3 regions of the Mesobacillus sp. MER 48 genome follow, and region 3 is predicted to be linked to each of the others. Evidence: riboswitches for the same ligand, from Rfam matches in the RefSeq annotation. Region 3 holds a riboswitch; each other region holds the start of a gene.
The links. Region 3 has a riboswitch for cyclic di-GMP ahead of M3593_RS15665 (anti-repressor SinI family protein). Riboswitches for the same ligand answer to the same signal wherever they lie in the genome.
Positions count from the first base shown of each region.

Region 1: linked by a shared signal. The riboswitch ahead of M3593_RS18740 (YncE family protein) and the one ahead of M3593_RS15665 (anti-repressor SinI family protein) in region 3 are both predicted to bind cyclic di-GMP.
Region 2: linked by a shared signal. The riboswitch ahead of M3593_RS18575 (hypothetical protein) and the one ahead of M3593_RS15665 (anti-repressor SinI family protein) in region 3 are both predicted to bind cyclic di-GMP.

Region 1 is NZ_JAMAUR010000006.1:112,838-117,786, reverse strand. Features, by position in the region: gene M3593_RS18740 (YncE family protein) at 1-2,184, opposite strand, end outside; cyclic di-GMP riboswitch class I at 2,300-2,384, opposite strand; gene zupT (zinc transporter ZupT) at 2,533-3,342, opposite strand; gene M3593_RS18730 (peptidylprolyl isomerase) at 3,620-4,498, opposite strand; gene M3593_RS18725 (S1C family serine protease) at 4,511-4,949, opposite strand, start outside.
Region 2 is NZ_JAMAUR010000006.1:82,258-87,206, forward strand. Features, by position in the region: gene M3593_RS18560 (lactonase family protein) at 1-68, opposite strand, end outside; gene nadE (ammonia-dependent NAD(+) synthetase) at 288-1,109, shown strand; gene M3593_RS18570 (hypothetical protein) at 1,161-1,505, opposite strand; cyclic di-GMP riboswitch class I at 1,745-1,829, shown strand; gene M3593_RS18575 (hypothetical protein) at 2,104-2,328, shown strand; gene M3593_RS18580 (acetyl-CoA C-acetyltransferase) at 2,382-3,566, opposite strand; gene M3593_RS18585 (GntP family permease) at 3,630-4,949, opposite strand, start outside.
Region 3 is NZ_JAMAUR010000004.1:170,001-174,949, reverse strand. Features, by position in the region: gene M3593_RS15685 (type 1 glutamine amidotransferase domain-containing protein) at 374-889, opposite strand; gene M3593_RS15680 (late competence development ComFB family protein) at 1,092-1,367, shown strand; gene treR (trehalose operon repressor) at 1,423-2,148, opposite strand; gene M3593_RS15670 (helix-turn-helix domain-containing protein) at 2,418-2,738, shown strand; gene M3593_RS15665 (anti-repressor SinI family protein) at 2,837-2,965, opposite strand; cyclic di-GMP riboswitch class I at 2,995-3,081, opposite strand; gene M3593_RS15660 (hypothetical protein) at 3,298-3,513, opposite strand; gene M3593_RS15655 (helix-turn-helix domain-containing protein) at 3,732-4,073, shown strand; gene M3593_RS15650 (pseudouridine-5'-phosphate glycosidase) at 4,136-4,949, opposite strand, start outside.

The DNA.
Region 1 (4,949 bases), on a different contig from region 3:
GTAAAGATTGTACCCATCCATTAACCTTACGGAATCCCAATTGAAGTTAAGTGTTCCTTCTGTCATATCTGCAGTGAAATTTTCAGGTACTGGTATTTCAAATGTAAATGGAACAGTATTCATTTGAGGAGAATGGGCTCCTCCAAATAATGATTTAACTCCAAAGGTAACGGTTTCTCCGTACATACTTTTCAATTGCATGTCAGTAAGTACATATGAGTTATTTATTATTAAAGAGTCGTCCAGCTTATCAAATGATGTTTCTGTTGATTTTTTTGAGTAAAGGTAATATCCATCTCCTGTTGCCGTATCCCAACTCAACTGAAATGCATCTTCCGGATTGAATCCAACCTGAAGATTTTTTACTAGCTGCTCTTTTAAAGCGGTGAGAGATTCGAATCGATATAATGCTTGTTTGTTAGAGAGATAGATGAATATTTGGCCTGCCTGATCCATTTCAATAAATTGTACTTCCGCAGCTTCAGGATAACCATAGACCTTGCGGTGATCAGCCCGGTTATAGATTCCCTCTTCAGTAAAAACATAGGAATCATTTACATTCAATATCTCAAACTGATAATTCCATTTCCTTTCGGCAATACCAGGATTGCCTAACTGGTGCTCAGCATAAAAAATGTCGTTGTTATCCACAATGACTTTCCTTGATGGATATGAAAATCCTAAGCCATCTTCCGCAACCACGGAACCATCTTGGGGATTCAGGATGTATAAATTTGATCCAGAACTGCCTGATTCACCTAAATAAAGACGATTATTAACAGAATCGAATTCAATATCAGCTTCAAAGTATGTGTCTGAACCTACTTGACTTTCTGTCTGTGTTGTTAAATCAACATGATAGATTTTCACATGTTGATCTTCAGGTACATAATATAAATCTGTTCCGTCTGTTGCAATATTGTATGGTGACTGGGTAGTAGTCACTGTACTGATACTATCCCCATGATTCAAGCCAGTAACAGAGATATTCGTACCACCATAATTTGCAATGTACAACTGATTTCCAACACGGTCAATATCAGTTGGCATTGAACCAATGAACCTGGCGTGTTCTACTTCCAATGTTTCAGAGTTGATATAAAGCAGCAAATTATCATGCTTTGAAATTGCGTATATCTTCTTGTTCGCCTCATCCATTACCCAATCTTGAAGGGGTGGCAATGATAGTTTATTGTTTACAGGTTCATTGAATTGAGCTGCAGGAGCCGTAAAAGAAGCAGTTGATTTCTGGATTGTGCCGTCAGTGACATTGTACAAATAAAGCTCGCCATTCCCGACTAAAAGTTCTTCCACCTTAAAGGAAAATGAATGAACTTTTTGATACGTATCCCTTTTAAAAACACCTGATTTCGTATATACAAAATTCTCATCTGTTCCGAGGATTTTAGCCGCAGTTTCAGATTCTGGATCTTCAAGGTATGAACCGTGAATATTACCTAGATTAAGTGAATCCAGCTTTCTGCCTGCGAAAAATATATCATTCCCATCAAGAATTAGATTTCTTTCTGGATAACTAAAACCATAGCTATCATCATATGTCATTTCTGACTTTAATGAATAATCAGTGGTTGATATCGCCTCAATTGTCGAACCTGATATGCCTGATTCAGCAATATATAAAGTATCCTTTTCGTTATTCAATATTAAGTCTGGCTCATGGAAAGAAGAATATGTATCTCCCTGGATAGTAATCTCTTTATCTAGAAAAGTAGTAAGATTATATTCATAAAGACGCGAATCTTGATCTTCCTCAACATAAAACAGCTTATCACCGGTAATTTCGATCCTATACGGAGCACCAAGTGTAGTAATATATTCTTCTGTAATTTCAGTTGTAGTTAGATCGAAGACAACAATTTTCTTAGTATCTGGCAATGCAATATACAATTCGTTGTTTACCTTTTTAATATCAGAAGGCCTGCCTTGCAATGAAACTGACTTTTCCAATTGCAAAGTAGCAGCGGATAAAATTTGAAGATTTCCTTCTGCAGTTACGGCATAAATTTGGTTTGTTTGCTGGTCAAATATCCAGTCAGCTAAACTGCCTTCTATTTTTAACTGGCCAGTGGCTTCTGCTGTAGCGATCGTGCTTGGAAATATCGGACTTAATGAAGATAGTATTAAGAAAAAAATTAATCCTACATTTAATATTCGAGTTTTCATAACTTCTCCTCTCACACTGTTTTTATTGAAATAAACTAAAAAAACTCCTTTCTGTCAACGCGCCCAATACATACGGGTACCGTTGCCAAAAAGAAGCTGATAAGTTTCTTTTCAATTCGGCAACCCGGCTATCATAGCATTCCTGCCTTAGACCCGTGGCTTTGCGTCCGCGACTTTAGTCGTGTTTGCCATTATCGTTGACAATTTTTGTCGTTTTTTGTTACTTTTTGCTCATGTTTAATACTATATTAGTCACAGTTTGATTTCAATGAATTTTTGGTAAATTTTCTTTTTATGTAAAAAACTATAATAAAAACCAGCTGATTTGCTGGCTTTTATGGCAATTATTTATATAAACAACAACAAACTCACAGCCATGACCGCCATACCGGCTACCAACCCATAAATCGCGAGGTGTGATTCATCGTATTTTTTCGCGGCGGGCAACAGTTCATCAAGTGAAATGAAGACCATGATTCCGGCAACCGCGGCAAAAATGACGCCGAACATAATATCGTTCAAGAATGGCATCAGGAACAGGTAAGCCGCCAGTGCGCCGATCGGCTCTGATAACCCGGACAAAAATGATAGCTTGAAAGCTTTCTTTTTATCTCCGGTCGCGAAATAGACTGGCACGGAAACGGCGATTCCCTCCGGAATGTTATGGATGGCAATGGCAATCGCAATGGCAACACCTAATGCAGGATCCTGGATTGCGGAGGTGAAGGTTGCAATTCCCTCCGGAAAATTGTGAATTCCAATCGCAAGCGCAGTGAATGTACCCATTTTCAATAAAGCTGCGTCGTTGGAAGGTTTATTGGAGATGTTCATATCCTCAACTTTCTTCAGTTCATGAGGATTTCCCTGCTTCGGTATGAACTTATCAATTAAGGCAATCAATACAATTCCCGCGAAAAAACCGCCCACGGTCGCCCAGTTTCCCAATTGCACGCCCATCGCCGAAACGAGAGCATCCTTGGCTTTGACAAAGATTTCAATCATCGATACATAGATCATGACCCCGGCTGAAAATCCAAGAGCCAGCGAAAGGAATTTTGTATTCGTCCGTGATGTAAAAAAAGCAAGGACACTGCCAATTCCTGTGGCAAGGCCTGCAAATAATGTCAAACCGAAAGCAAATAAAATCTCCTCTGTCATTGATATTCTCCTTTTAAAATCGATATTTGTGCTGACCCAACGGGAATTCATCGTCTATGTCTGTTACCTGAATGAATCCATTCAACAGTTCGAAAAATAGTCTTACACTAAAATGTTTCCTTTGGTAAACTTTCAAGATGCAAGAATCCCTTTACCCTAACAATATATGCATTTACCCTAAAAAGTTTCCTTAAGTAAACATTTTATCGTATAAGAAACTCCTTCTGCAAGAATAAAATACAAAAACCCCTGCAAAGCTGCAGAGGTTCCTTCAAAACTATAGATTTCTTTTAATTTTGTAATCTGCCTTTTTCTTTTCAAGCCAGTTTGGATATTCAGTCTGGATTTTTTGGTCGAATAAAGATTCCTTGATTTCTTTCTTATGATCCTCGAATACCGCCGTCTTTGCCGCTTTTTTATCGGCAACTTTAATGATATGGTAGCCAAAGTCTGTTTTTATCGGGGCACTGACTTCCCCCACTTTCATTCCGAAGGCTGCCTCCTCGAATTCTTTCGCCATCTCTCCCTTTCCGAAATAGCCGAGGTCTCCTCCTTTAGCTGCATTGCTTGCATCCGTGGAATATTCTTTGGCTAATTCAGCAAAGTCTTTGCCACTGTCCAGCTCTTTCTTGACTTTCTTTGCCGTTGCCTCATCTTCGACTAAGATATGGCTTGCTTTTACTTGTTCTTTTTGATCAAAACTTTCTTTATTTTCCTCGAAGTATGTTTTCATTTCTTCTTCCGTCACTTTGATAGAAGGTTTAATCATTTTTTCAGCAAGGAGATACATGTGAATGTCCTCCCTGATCCTGTCGATTGACACTTTGTTCTGTTCAAGTGCCGCTGCAAAAGCATCTTCACCGCCATAGGATTCTTGGAGTTTTGTCAGTTCTTCATCTATTTCATTTCCCGTTACTTTTACCTTTTGCTTATCAGCTTCCATTTCAATCACTTTATTGGTGATCAGTGAATCCAATGTATCGGCGCCATACATCTCCGTTAATTTTGTGTTCAATTCATCCTTTGTGATTTTTTCACCGTTGACGCTCGCTGCTGTCTCTGTTTTTGAAAAAGCTGTTGCAAAAATCAAGAGAAGTGCTAAGGTAATTACGGCAAAAGTCAGCATCAATTTATTCTTTTTCATATAAGCAATCATTATTTCCCTCCATTATTCAACACTTGAAGCAGACAACACAACTTTCAAAGTTTGCTGTTTGCCGTCACGGTAAATTTTCACCTGTGCACTGTCACCCTTTTTAAGCTTGGTATACATATATCTCCTTAGGTCACTCGCACTTTTCACTTGTGCATCATTGATGCCGACGATGATATCTTGTTCCTGAAGGCCTGCTTTGGCTGCTGCGGAATTTGGATCGACGCTGGTAACCATCGTACCGGAGTCCACATTGTCTGGCAGATTTTTGAGATACATTTCAGGGATCTGCTCCAAATCAGCAAGACTTACACCTAAATAAGGGCGTTCAACTTTTCCTGTTTCAATCAGCTGGTTGACGATTGGCAGTGCCTCCTGGCTCGGAATCGCAAAGCCAAGGCCTTCCACTCCATTTTGCGAGATTTTTAAACTATTGATTCCAATTACTTTTCCA
Region 2 (4,949 bases), on a different contig from region 3:
TAGATCCCCTCGCTGTTGCCTTTTGTATAGGTACCGAAATAGCCTTTGAACTTTTCATGGGTTGCCATTATGAATGCCTCCAATTTAATTCGCGTTAATACTATGGTTTATAGTCTAGCAAAAAAATCATGGCAGACAAAATGTTACGTCCACCATGGTAATGGGTAAAATAAACATGAGCATTTTTGGTATTGGGATGTTAGGTTTTCTGACGAAAATCTGGACTTTGGACTTTAGAAGGGATATGCTCTTTTTTGAATAGTTTTTCGTGAATTAGGAGGGTTATCATGAGCTTGCAAAAGCAGATAATTGAAGATTTGAATGTGCAGCCGCAAATTGATCCCCAGCAAGAAATCAGGAAAAGAATCGATTTTTTGAAGGAATATTTGCTTACATCAAGGGCGAAAGGGTTCGTTCTAGGCATCAGCGGCGGCCAGGATTCCACTCTGGCGGGGAAACTTGCGCAAATGGCTGCGGAGGAATTGCGGTCAGAAGGCAAGGATGCCAAATTCGTCGCTGTCAGACTTCCTTATGCGGTGCAAAAAGATGAGGATGATGCTCAGAAAGCACTGGAATTCATCAAGCCGGATCAAACGATCACCTTCAATATCCAGCCTGCTGTCGACACCTTCAATACCCAGTTCGAGGAAGCGATTGGCGAGAAGATGACAGACTTTAACAAAGGAAATGCAAAGGCAAGGATCCGGATGATCACCCAATATGCTATCGGCGGGCAGGACGGCTTGCTGGTGATTGGGACAGACCATGCTGCTGAAGCAGTAACCGGATTTTTCACAAAATACGGGGATGGAGGAGCTGACCTGCTGCCGCTTACCGGCTTGAACAAGCGCCAGGGCAGGGAACTGCTCAAAGCATTGAATGCAGAATCGAGACTGTATCTGAAAGAGCCTACCGCTGACCTTTTAGACAACAAGCCGCTTCAATCTGATGAAACCGAACTTGGCGTCAGCTATGAAGTAATCGATGATTATCTTGAAGGAAAGCAGATCGACGAAGCAGCAGCTGCCAAAATTGAGGGCAGATATCTTGCTTCAGAGCATAAACGGCATGTTCCAGCGTCCATGTTTGATTCATGGTGGAAGGAATAAGCACAAAAAAGGCCTGGCTAAGATTTTCAACCAAAAGCCAGGCTTTCCTTTTTATTCAGTTTGCGCAATAGCTAACTGTGGCGCATCCTCTTTGTCTGTCACTTTGTCGATTTTATCGGTGAACATCTGGAAGACCCGCTTTTTTTCTTCCAACTCCTTGATATACTCTTTCAAATCATTGAATTTCTCCTCAAATGGCTGATGATACAATTCGCGAATCTTCCTGTTCAGGTCCGGATTCACTGTTGACTGGACAACCTGCTTCGTGATGTTGAATTTATATGTATACACTTTAAGCTCATTTTTAACTTCGTCATACTCCGCATCTATTTCTTTAAGAATCTCTTCAATTTCTGCTTTCCATTCATCTAGCGACTTTTTAACATGCTGTTCCATAAGGATCCTCCTGCCATTCGCCTGTAATAAAGCTTCTTCCTTTTATTCTAGCAACTGAACTTTACATAGAGATTGCTGGGATATTACATTGTGAAAACAATGCGCTAATCAAAGTTGGCGCCTGAAAGGGTTGTCTATCTTTCATGCGATCACAAAGTTATAGGAAATTAGACTCATCTTTGTAATTAATTGGCGAATTTTGTTGAAAGTATGGTTCTAAAGTTTTATATTTTAAGTAGAACTGAAAAAGGCAAACTTATCGAAAGGTGAGGACGCAAAGCCACGAGTCTAAGGCCATGCTGCTAGGATAGTCGGGTTGCCAATAAAAGATCGGATGAGTATAGAACATATCGGTGAATGGTATTGGTTGACTGTTTGCCAAAGGAAATCCGCCGTCTTTTTTGGAGGGTTTTTTTTATTCTTCCTGGTCCATTCTGCACAATCATGCAAAAAGAACTGAATTTCACGTTTGCCGAGTGTGAGAAAGGATAAATAAAACTTAAGTATCTTGACAGGACGAGTGAAAATAATCCTTTTGGCAGGTTTTGTTTTTAGGAAAAAGGATTTTTGAAAAATAGAATGGAAGGTGGAGGAAACGTTGACTGTATTGTTTGGGACGGTAGAGTACTTTGAACGGGAGATAGAGTTTCATTTAACAGATGTTGAAAAAAGGGAAAGGTTCCAGGAAGAAATTCAGCAGATACAAATGAAGCTGGAAGAAGAGCTTCGGAATGATTTCATCTGTGACGAGAGGCTAAGAAGGGAATGCCTTGAGAATCTATCAAATGCATGCAGTAAATTAACTGAAGATTATGTAGTTTGATAACTACTAAAATATGAAAGCCTGTGGTGCGGACCACAGGCTTTTTCTATTGATTAAACATTTTCGATGATCGTTGCGACACCCATTCCGCCGCCTATGCAGAGGGTGGCCAGTCCGTATTTTTGTTCTCGTTTCTTAAGTTCGTGGATGAGTGTGACTAGAATTCTTGCTCCGCTTGCTCCAATTGGGTGGCCAAGCGCAATGGCACCGCCGTTGACATTTACATTCTCCTCGCTCATGCCAAGTTCCTTCATGACGGAAAGAGCCTGTGCCGCAAATGCCTCATTCGCCTCTACTAAATCGATATCCGTTAACTCCATTTCCGCTTTCTTAAGGGCTTTCTTAACAGCGCTAACAGGCCCAATACCCATGATGGATGGATCAACGCCCGCAGAAGCATTCGCCTTGATGGTTACAAGTGGAGTAACTCCTAGTTCTTTTGCTTTTTTGCCACTCATCACCACAACTGCAGCTGCGCCATCATTGATTCCAGAAGCATTGGCTGCGGTTACGGTTCCGTCTTTCTTGAACGCAGGCCGTAACTTGCCAATCTTTTCAAGAGTGCTGCCGAATTTAGGATGCTCATCCTGATTGACAATAATAGGATCGCCTTTACGCTGTTTCACTTCTACAGGGACGATTTCATCCTTGAAGCGTCCGGAAGTGATCGCTGCTTCTGCCCGATTCTGGCTCTTGACTGCGAAAGCGTCCTGTTCATTGCGCGAGATTTCATATTTTTCGGCAAGGTTTTCGGCAGTAATACCCATATGGTAGTCATTAAATGCACATACGAGTCCATCGCCAAGCAATGTATCAACGAGTTTTTGGTCGCCCATTTTGAAGCCTTCACGCGCACCTTTGAGAACGAAAGGCGCCTGGCTCATATTCTCCATTCCGCCAGCGACAACGATATCGGCTTCACCTGCTGCAATTGCCTGATATGCCAGGTGAACGGCCTTCAAACCTGAGCCGCATAGTTTATTGATTGTCATGGATGGGCATGTCTCTGGAAGTCCTGCTCTCATGGCAGCCTGGCGTGCCGGATTTTGACCAAGCCCGGCTTGAAGGACATTTCCCATGATGACTTCATCGACGGAATCAGCACTAATATTTGCTTTTTCCAATGCAGCCTTAATAGCGGCCGCTCCAAGATCAACTGCAGATACCTTTGAAAAAGCTCCGCCAAAAGCTCCTGTAGCGGTCCTGACCGCACTTGCAATCACAATTGAATTTTCCATTTTTACTGCCCCTTCCGAATTAAAGTTAAGAAAGGGGGAATTGCTCCCCCTTTGTTGTTATTATTATACTAGTCCAGTTAACTTGTAGACTGCAATAATGAAGAATACAGCCAATGTTTTTATTACAGTAATAGCAAAAATATCTTTATAAGATTGTTTATGAGTTAATCCGGTAACAGCAAGCAAAGTAATAACTGCACCGTTGTGAGGAAGTGTATCCATTCCGCCTGATGCCATCGAGATGACACGGTGCATGACTTCCGGCGGGATATTGAATTCTGTGATTGCCTTCATGTAAGTATCAGCCATTGCACTCAAAGCAATCCCCATACCGCCTGAAGCAGATCCAGTCACACCTGCAAGAGTTGTAGTCGTTACTGCTCCATTGATGAGCGGATCTGTGAATGTTGTTGAAATTCCTTTACTCACAACAGAGAATCCTGGAAGAGAGGAAATGACTCCGCCAAAACCGTATTCAGCCCCAGTATTCATCGATGCAAGCAAGGCACCGCCTATTGCAGTGTTGACTCCAACTTTAAATCCTCCGGTAACCTTCTTCCAGTCATATAAAAGAGTAGCCAGGATGCCAAGAATCAACGCCAGTTCAACGGACCAGATTCCAACTACTCCAGCCATCTGGACCGTACCATAGGATTCAAGACCAATCTTTGAAAAATCAAACCCATTCGGATACCATTTTGGCAGATTCACTGTGAAGAATTTGTTAGCTACACCAACAAGCACTAATGGTACGAATGCAAGTACAGCTCTTATTGTGCTCGTTTTAGCAGTCATGTCAATGTTGCTGACACCTTCATCTAGTGCCTCAGCTTCTGCTGCAGCAGCGGATTCTGCATTATCAAATCCGTAGAAACCTTCGCCGCGTTTTGCAGCTCTCTTTCTAAGAGTTTCAAGATAAAGCATGCCTAATGTGAAAACAAGGATTGCACCAATGATCCCGAGGGCAGGTGCCGCGTAAATATCAGTCCCGAAGAAGCTTGTTGGAATAACGTTTTGGATCTGGGGCGTGCCTGGAAGTGCGTCCATCGTGAATGTGAACGCTCCAAGGGCAATCGTTCCCGGAATAAGCCTTTTAGGAATGTTCGCTTCTCTGAATAAGTTTTTAGCAAAAGGATAGATGGCAAATACCACAACGAACAAGCTAACCCCGCTGTATGTTAATATAGCGCCCATCAACACGATTGCTAGAATGGCACGGGTGCCGCCAACCAATTTAATGATGGACTTAGCGATGGATTCGGCAATCCCAGACATTTCGACTACCTTACCGAAAATTGCACCAAGCAGGAAAACTGGAAAATAGTTTTTGATGAATCCGACCATCTTTTCCATGAAGATGTTGCTGAAAAAGGGCAGTACGTG
Region 3 (4,949 bases):
CTCCCTGATTCATTTCACCCTCTATATTATCTTATACGTAAAATTTCGCAAAATGAACCAGTTCCTCACAAGGTAAAAGCAAATAGGCTTAGTTTACTTGATTACTATCACAGAAAATCCACTTTTAACGGTTTTAACAAATCTCTGCAATCATTTTTTATAGCGAGAATCTTATTTTATAGCGACTTTCTCGTAAATATAGCGATTTTTTCTTTTATATAGCGAGTTTCACCTTTTTATAGCGACTTTTTCTTTTATATAGCGAGTTTCCTCTTTTTATAGCGACTTTTTCTTTTATATAGCGACTTTTATGTTTTTCCAGTTTGCACACACAATAAAAAACCCTTCTGCCTCAGCAAAAGGGTTCTCAACATTATTCCAGCACTTTAAGTGCTTCGCGATTGAACGCTGGAATATCCTTCGGTTCTCTGCTTGTCACCAGCTGGTTGCAGCAGACGACGACTTCCTTGTCCTGGTATTTCGCACCGGCGTATTCCATGTCGACACGAATGGATTTATAGCCTGTCGCACTTCTGCCTTCAAGTGTCTTGGCTGTCAATAACAGCTGCGGACCATGACATATTGCGAATACGGGTTTTTTCTCATCCATAAAGTACTTGGCGAATTGGACGAATCGTTCATCCTCGCGCAGCTGGTCTGGAGAAAAGCCGCCCGGTATGAATAATGCATCAAAATCTTCCGGCTTGACGTTGTCAATGCTTTCATCAATCTTGACTTCGGCTTTTCCCTGCTTGCCTTTTACCGTCTTTCCCTTTTCTTTTTCGATCGTCATAACCTCATGTCCGGCTTCTGTAAATGCACGAGAAGGCTCAAGATATTCTGCGTCTTCAAATAAGTCTGTTATTAAACAGGCAATTTTCTTACCCATGGATTCAACATCTCCTTTAATAAATTCTCCACTATTAAATCTTCCCTGTCTGGAGAGGACAAAACATCAATAAACACTTCCACTTTTTACAATAAAATTATGTAAATAGACCTATCTTAAGTTTAAAGCAAAAAAAAGATTTTATATTTGCGTAATTCGTCTATAATTTATTTAGGACATCTTTAGGGAGAGAAGGAGCACCATGAAATTTGGTTATATCAATGTAATGGAGGAAGTGGTTTCGACTCTTGTCAATGTGTTGATGATGAGCCCCGATTACCAGACTTTCTGCAATTGCCAGAAGTGCCGTAATGATATCATCGCCATCAGCCTGAACACTCTTCCAAGCCACTATGTCACTACGGAAGATGGCCGAAAGATGGTTTATGAACAGCTAAACACTCAGGAGAACAGGGCCTGGATCAATAAACGGATCATCAGTGCCATTCATCTAGTCGGAAAATATCCGAAACATTAATAAAAGCTGCCTAATGACAGCCTGGTCGCCCAGGCCTGTCAACGGCAGCTCTTTTTTATATATTCTGTGTATCCATACGTCTGGCGAAATCCACGAACCGGAACTTGTCGGGACGATGCCTTGACTCGGTATACTGGAAAAGTGTCGCATCATCGAAATAAATATAGTTTTTCACGATGACAATCGCATGGAATCCTTCCATATCCAGAAGCTCCCGATCCTCTTCACTCGGTTCCTCAACCGTGAATTCCTTTTTGGCAAAACTGATTTTTTTATCCAGTTCCTGCTCAATATATTCAAAAATCGAATTCTCGCATTTTTGGCGTGACAGGCCTGGCACATGCCTTTCGACGATAAAATCCTTATCGAGGATGACCCGTTCTTCATCAATATGCCTGACTCTCTTCACCTTCCAGACCATCTCATCATTGTCAACATTCAGTTCCCTCGCGATATCCGCTCCTGCCTGTTCGAGATCAAACCCATCCACAGTCGTCTTTGCTTTTCCGCCCATATTTTTCGCGAGTTCTTTAAAACTGATTAGCCCGGAAATCGGAAACTGGTGCCTTTTCAAATCGAGCACGAGTGAGCCTTTGCCGCGGATTTTTTGGATAAAGCCATTTTGTGCGAGAAGATTCAGGGCTTTGCGAATTGTTTCGCGTGATGTCTGATACATTTCGGCAAATTCATTTTCAGATGGCAAAATTGTTTTGGCGTGGTAATGCCCCTCCTGGATTTGTTTGGCGATTTCTTCATAGATCAATAAATACTTTTTCTGCATATCATCACCCGTACCTTGTCTGATTGCTACCATTTTACCTTTTTTTCGAATAAAAGAATATTATAGACTATCCTGTTTACTTTTTATAAAAATTCACCGTTAACCGCCGATAACTATAGAGACTATTTTTTTCCCAACCTTTTATTAAAAAAAACACCACAAAAATTGAGAAGATTGTTTATAATTGTTCTGTAAGGTGTTCTTAATATGGAACTATTTTATCAGATTTGTTATGATATAACTATAAATTGACAAGGTGTGTGGATACTGTGATTGGTGAACGCGTCAAAAAACTTCGACAAGAGAAAAGAATGTCCCTATCCGAGTTGGCTGAGCAAGCTGGCGTCGCAAAGTCCTATTTAAGCTCTTTGGAACGGAATCTGCAAACGAATCCTTCAATTCAATTTCTTGAGAAGATCGCTGGAGTCCTGAATGTCCCGGTTGATCAATTGATCCATGAACAAGTCGATAAAGAAAATATTGATTCTGACTGGGTTAATCTTGTGAAAGAAGCAATGGATTCCGGAATCAGCAAAGACCAGTTCCGTGAATTTCTCGAGTTCAACAAATGGAAACTCAATAATAAATAATCACAAGGGACAGCCATTTCGCTGTCCCTTTTTTGTAAAATAAAAAGCACCTCTGTAAGGAGCTGCCCGAGTATATAACGATTATCTTTATGTATCCTTTACTCCTGCCTATTGGTCATTAAAAATTTCCTGATTTCTTCTTTATTTATTCCCATCTCCAATGCTTCCATGATCAGCTGCATCCATTCTGTATCCAATTCTTCGAAAATTACCTGTTCTTTAATCAAGTTCTTCCCCCCAAAATACAGTTAGTATCCCAGGCGGCCCGGCCATCATAGTACTTTTGCACCTTAGATCCGTGACTTTGCGTCCTGGTTTTTCAACCAGTTTGCCTTTATCTGTACCTTTTTGCTTAATCGTTTACTCCCAATGTCATTGTACCTTGTTCTATATATTTAACATGTAAATATTTGTCGGCGAATTTCTGGAACTATCCTTCTTTTTCTTCCAAACAATTACAAATTTATAGATTAAAACATTATTTTTCTGAAAATTTAAATCTTTTTACTAGTATTTTTTGTCGCATCCTATCCTTAAATGTTGAACTCTTTTTTTACATTCACCCCCATAAATCTGAAGATAAGCCTTTGGACTGTGAAGTTTTTGGATAGGTTTGCCTTTTCCCGCGATGCTTTAGGACTACTTTTTCAAGGCTGATGGCATTGAAAAACGGGTACCTTGTTAAATCATTGCCACACACCGGACATAGCCATTCACCCTGTTCACTGCTGCTAAACGAGGGACGATTGCATCGATCGCAGTTTTTTCTGTACATTGCCATTTGCCTCCTTAACTCGGTACTACTACACTCCATTCGAGTATAGTTCAGAGGAACCATTTTTGAAAAAGTCCATAATAAGGCAAATTTTCTTAAAAAAGAACAATAATCGTTCTTTTTTAAGAAATTCCTTCCATTCTCATACTATTTCGTATTTTTTAAAGAATCTATTTGTTCGTTATAATGAATATAGTTGATTTTAAGGAGATAACTAGATGAAGGTTGGAGAGAAGATTAAAAGATTAAGATTGGAAAGAAACTATTCTATTACTGAACTTTCTCAAAAAGCGAATGTTTCCAAGTCATACCTAAGTTATATCGAAAGAGGCATTCAAGAAAATCCTTCGCTCCAGGTTTTATCACGACTTGCCCACAATCTGGATACGTCTGTGGAGAACCTGATGGGCCAGCAAACAAAAAGGATTGATTCGATCCCCGTTGATGAGGAATGGATCGGACTTGTTGACGAAGCAATAAAAAATGGGATCAGCAAAGAAGATTTTTCTTATTACCTTGATTTCATGAAATTCAAGAACCGTATTGATAAAGAAAAGTAGCGAGTATTATAAAATACAAATTAAGAATGCATCTTAGACCAAAATACCAAAAAAAAACAGCCTTAATGGCTGATTCTCTGTTTGGAAAGGCTGGCGGCAATCTTCGCTCCCACCCTGGCGTTATTTTTGACAAGCGCGATATTAGCAACAAGGCTCTTTCCCTCGGTCAGTTCTTTAACCTTACCCAGCAGGAATGGGGTCAAATGCTTGCCGTCTATATGCTTTTTCTTCGCTTCTGCCAGTGCTTTTTCGATCACGTCAGCTATGAAACTTTCTTCCATTGCATCACCTTCAGGGATCGGATTGGCAACGACGATTCCACCATTGAGCCCAAGATCCCATTTAGTTTTGATCATATCCGCGACAGCCTCGGGAGTATCGAGGCGGAAGTTTACATTATACGGGCTCGTCCGTGTATAGAACGCTGGCAATGAATCGGTACCATAGCCTACAACAGGTACACCATGGGTTTCAAGATACTCTAGAGTCAATCCCAGGTCCAGAATCGACTTGGCGCCTGCACATACTACTGCTACATTTGTTTTTGCCAGTTCTTGCAGGTCGGCAGAAATATCCATCGTTGTTCCCGCTTCACGATGTACACCGCCAATTCCTCCTGTCACAAATACCTCTAGATTTGCCAGTTCTGCGCAGATCATTGTGGCTGCCACTGTTGTTGCTCCATTTTTACCGGTTGATAACAGATACGCGAGGTCCCGTCTGCTGGTTTTTTCTACATTCTTGCTTTTGCCCAGGTACTTCAGTTCTTCATCCGAGAGCCCGATCTTAATTTTACCATCAAGAATGGCAATGGTTGCAGGAACCGCCCCATTATCACGGATGATCTGCTCTACCTCCCTTGCTGTCTGGACATTC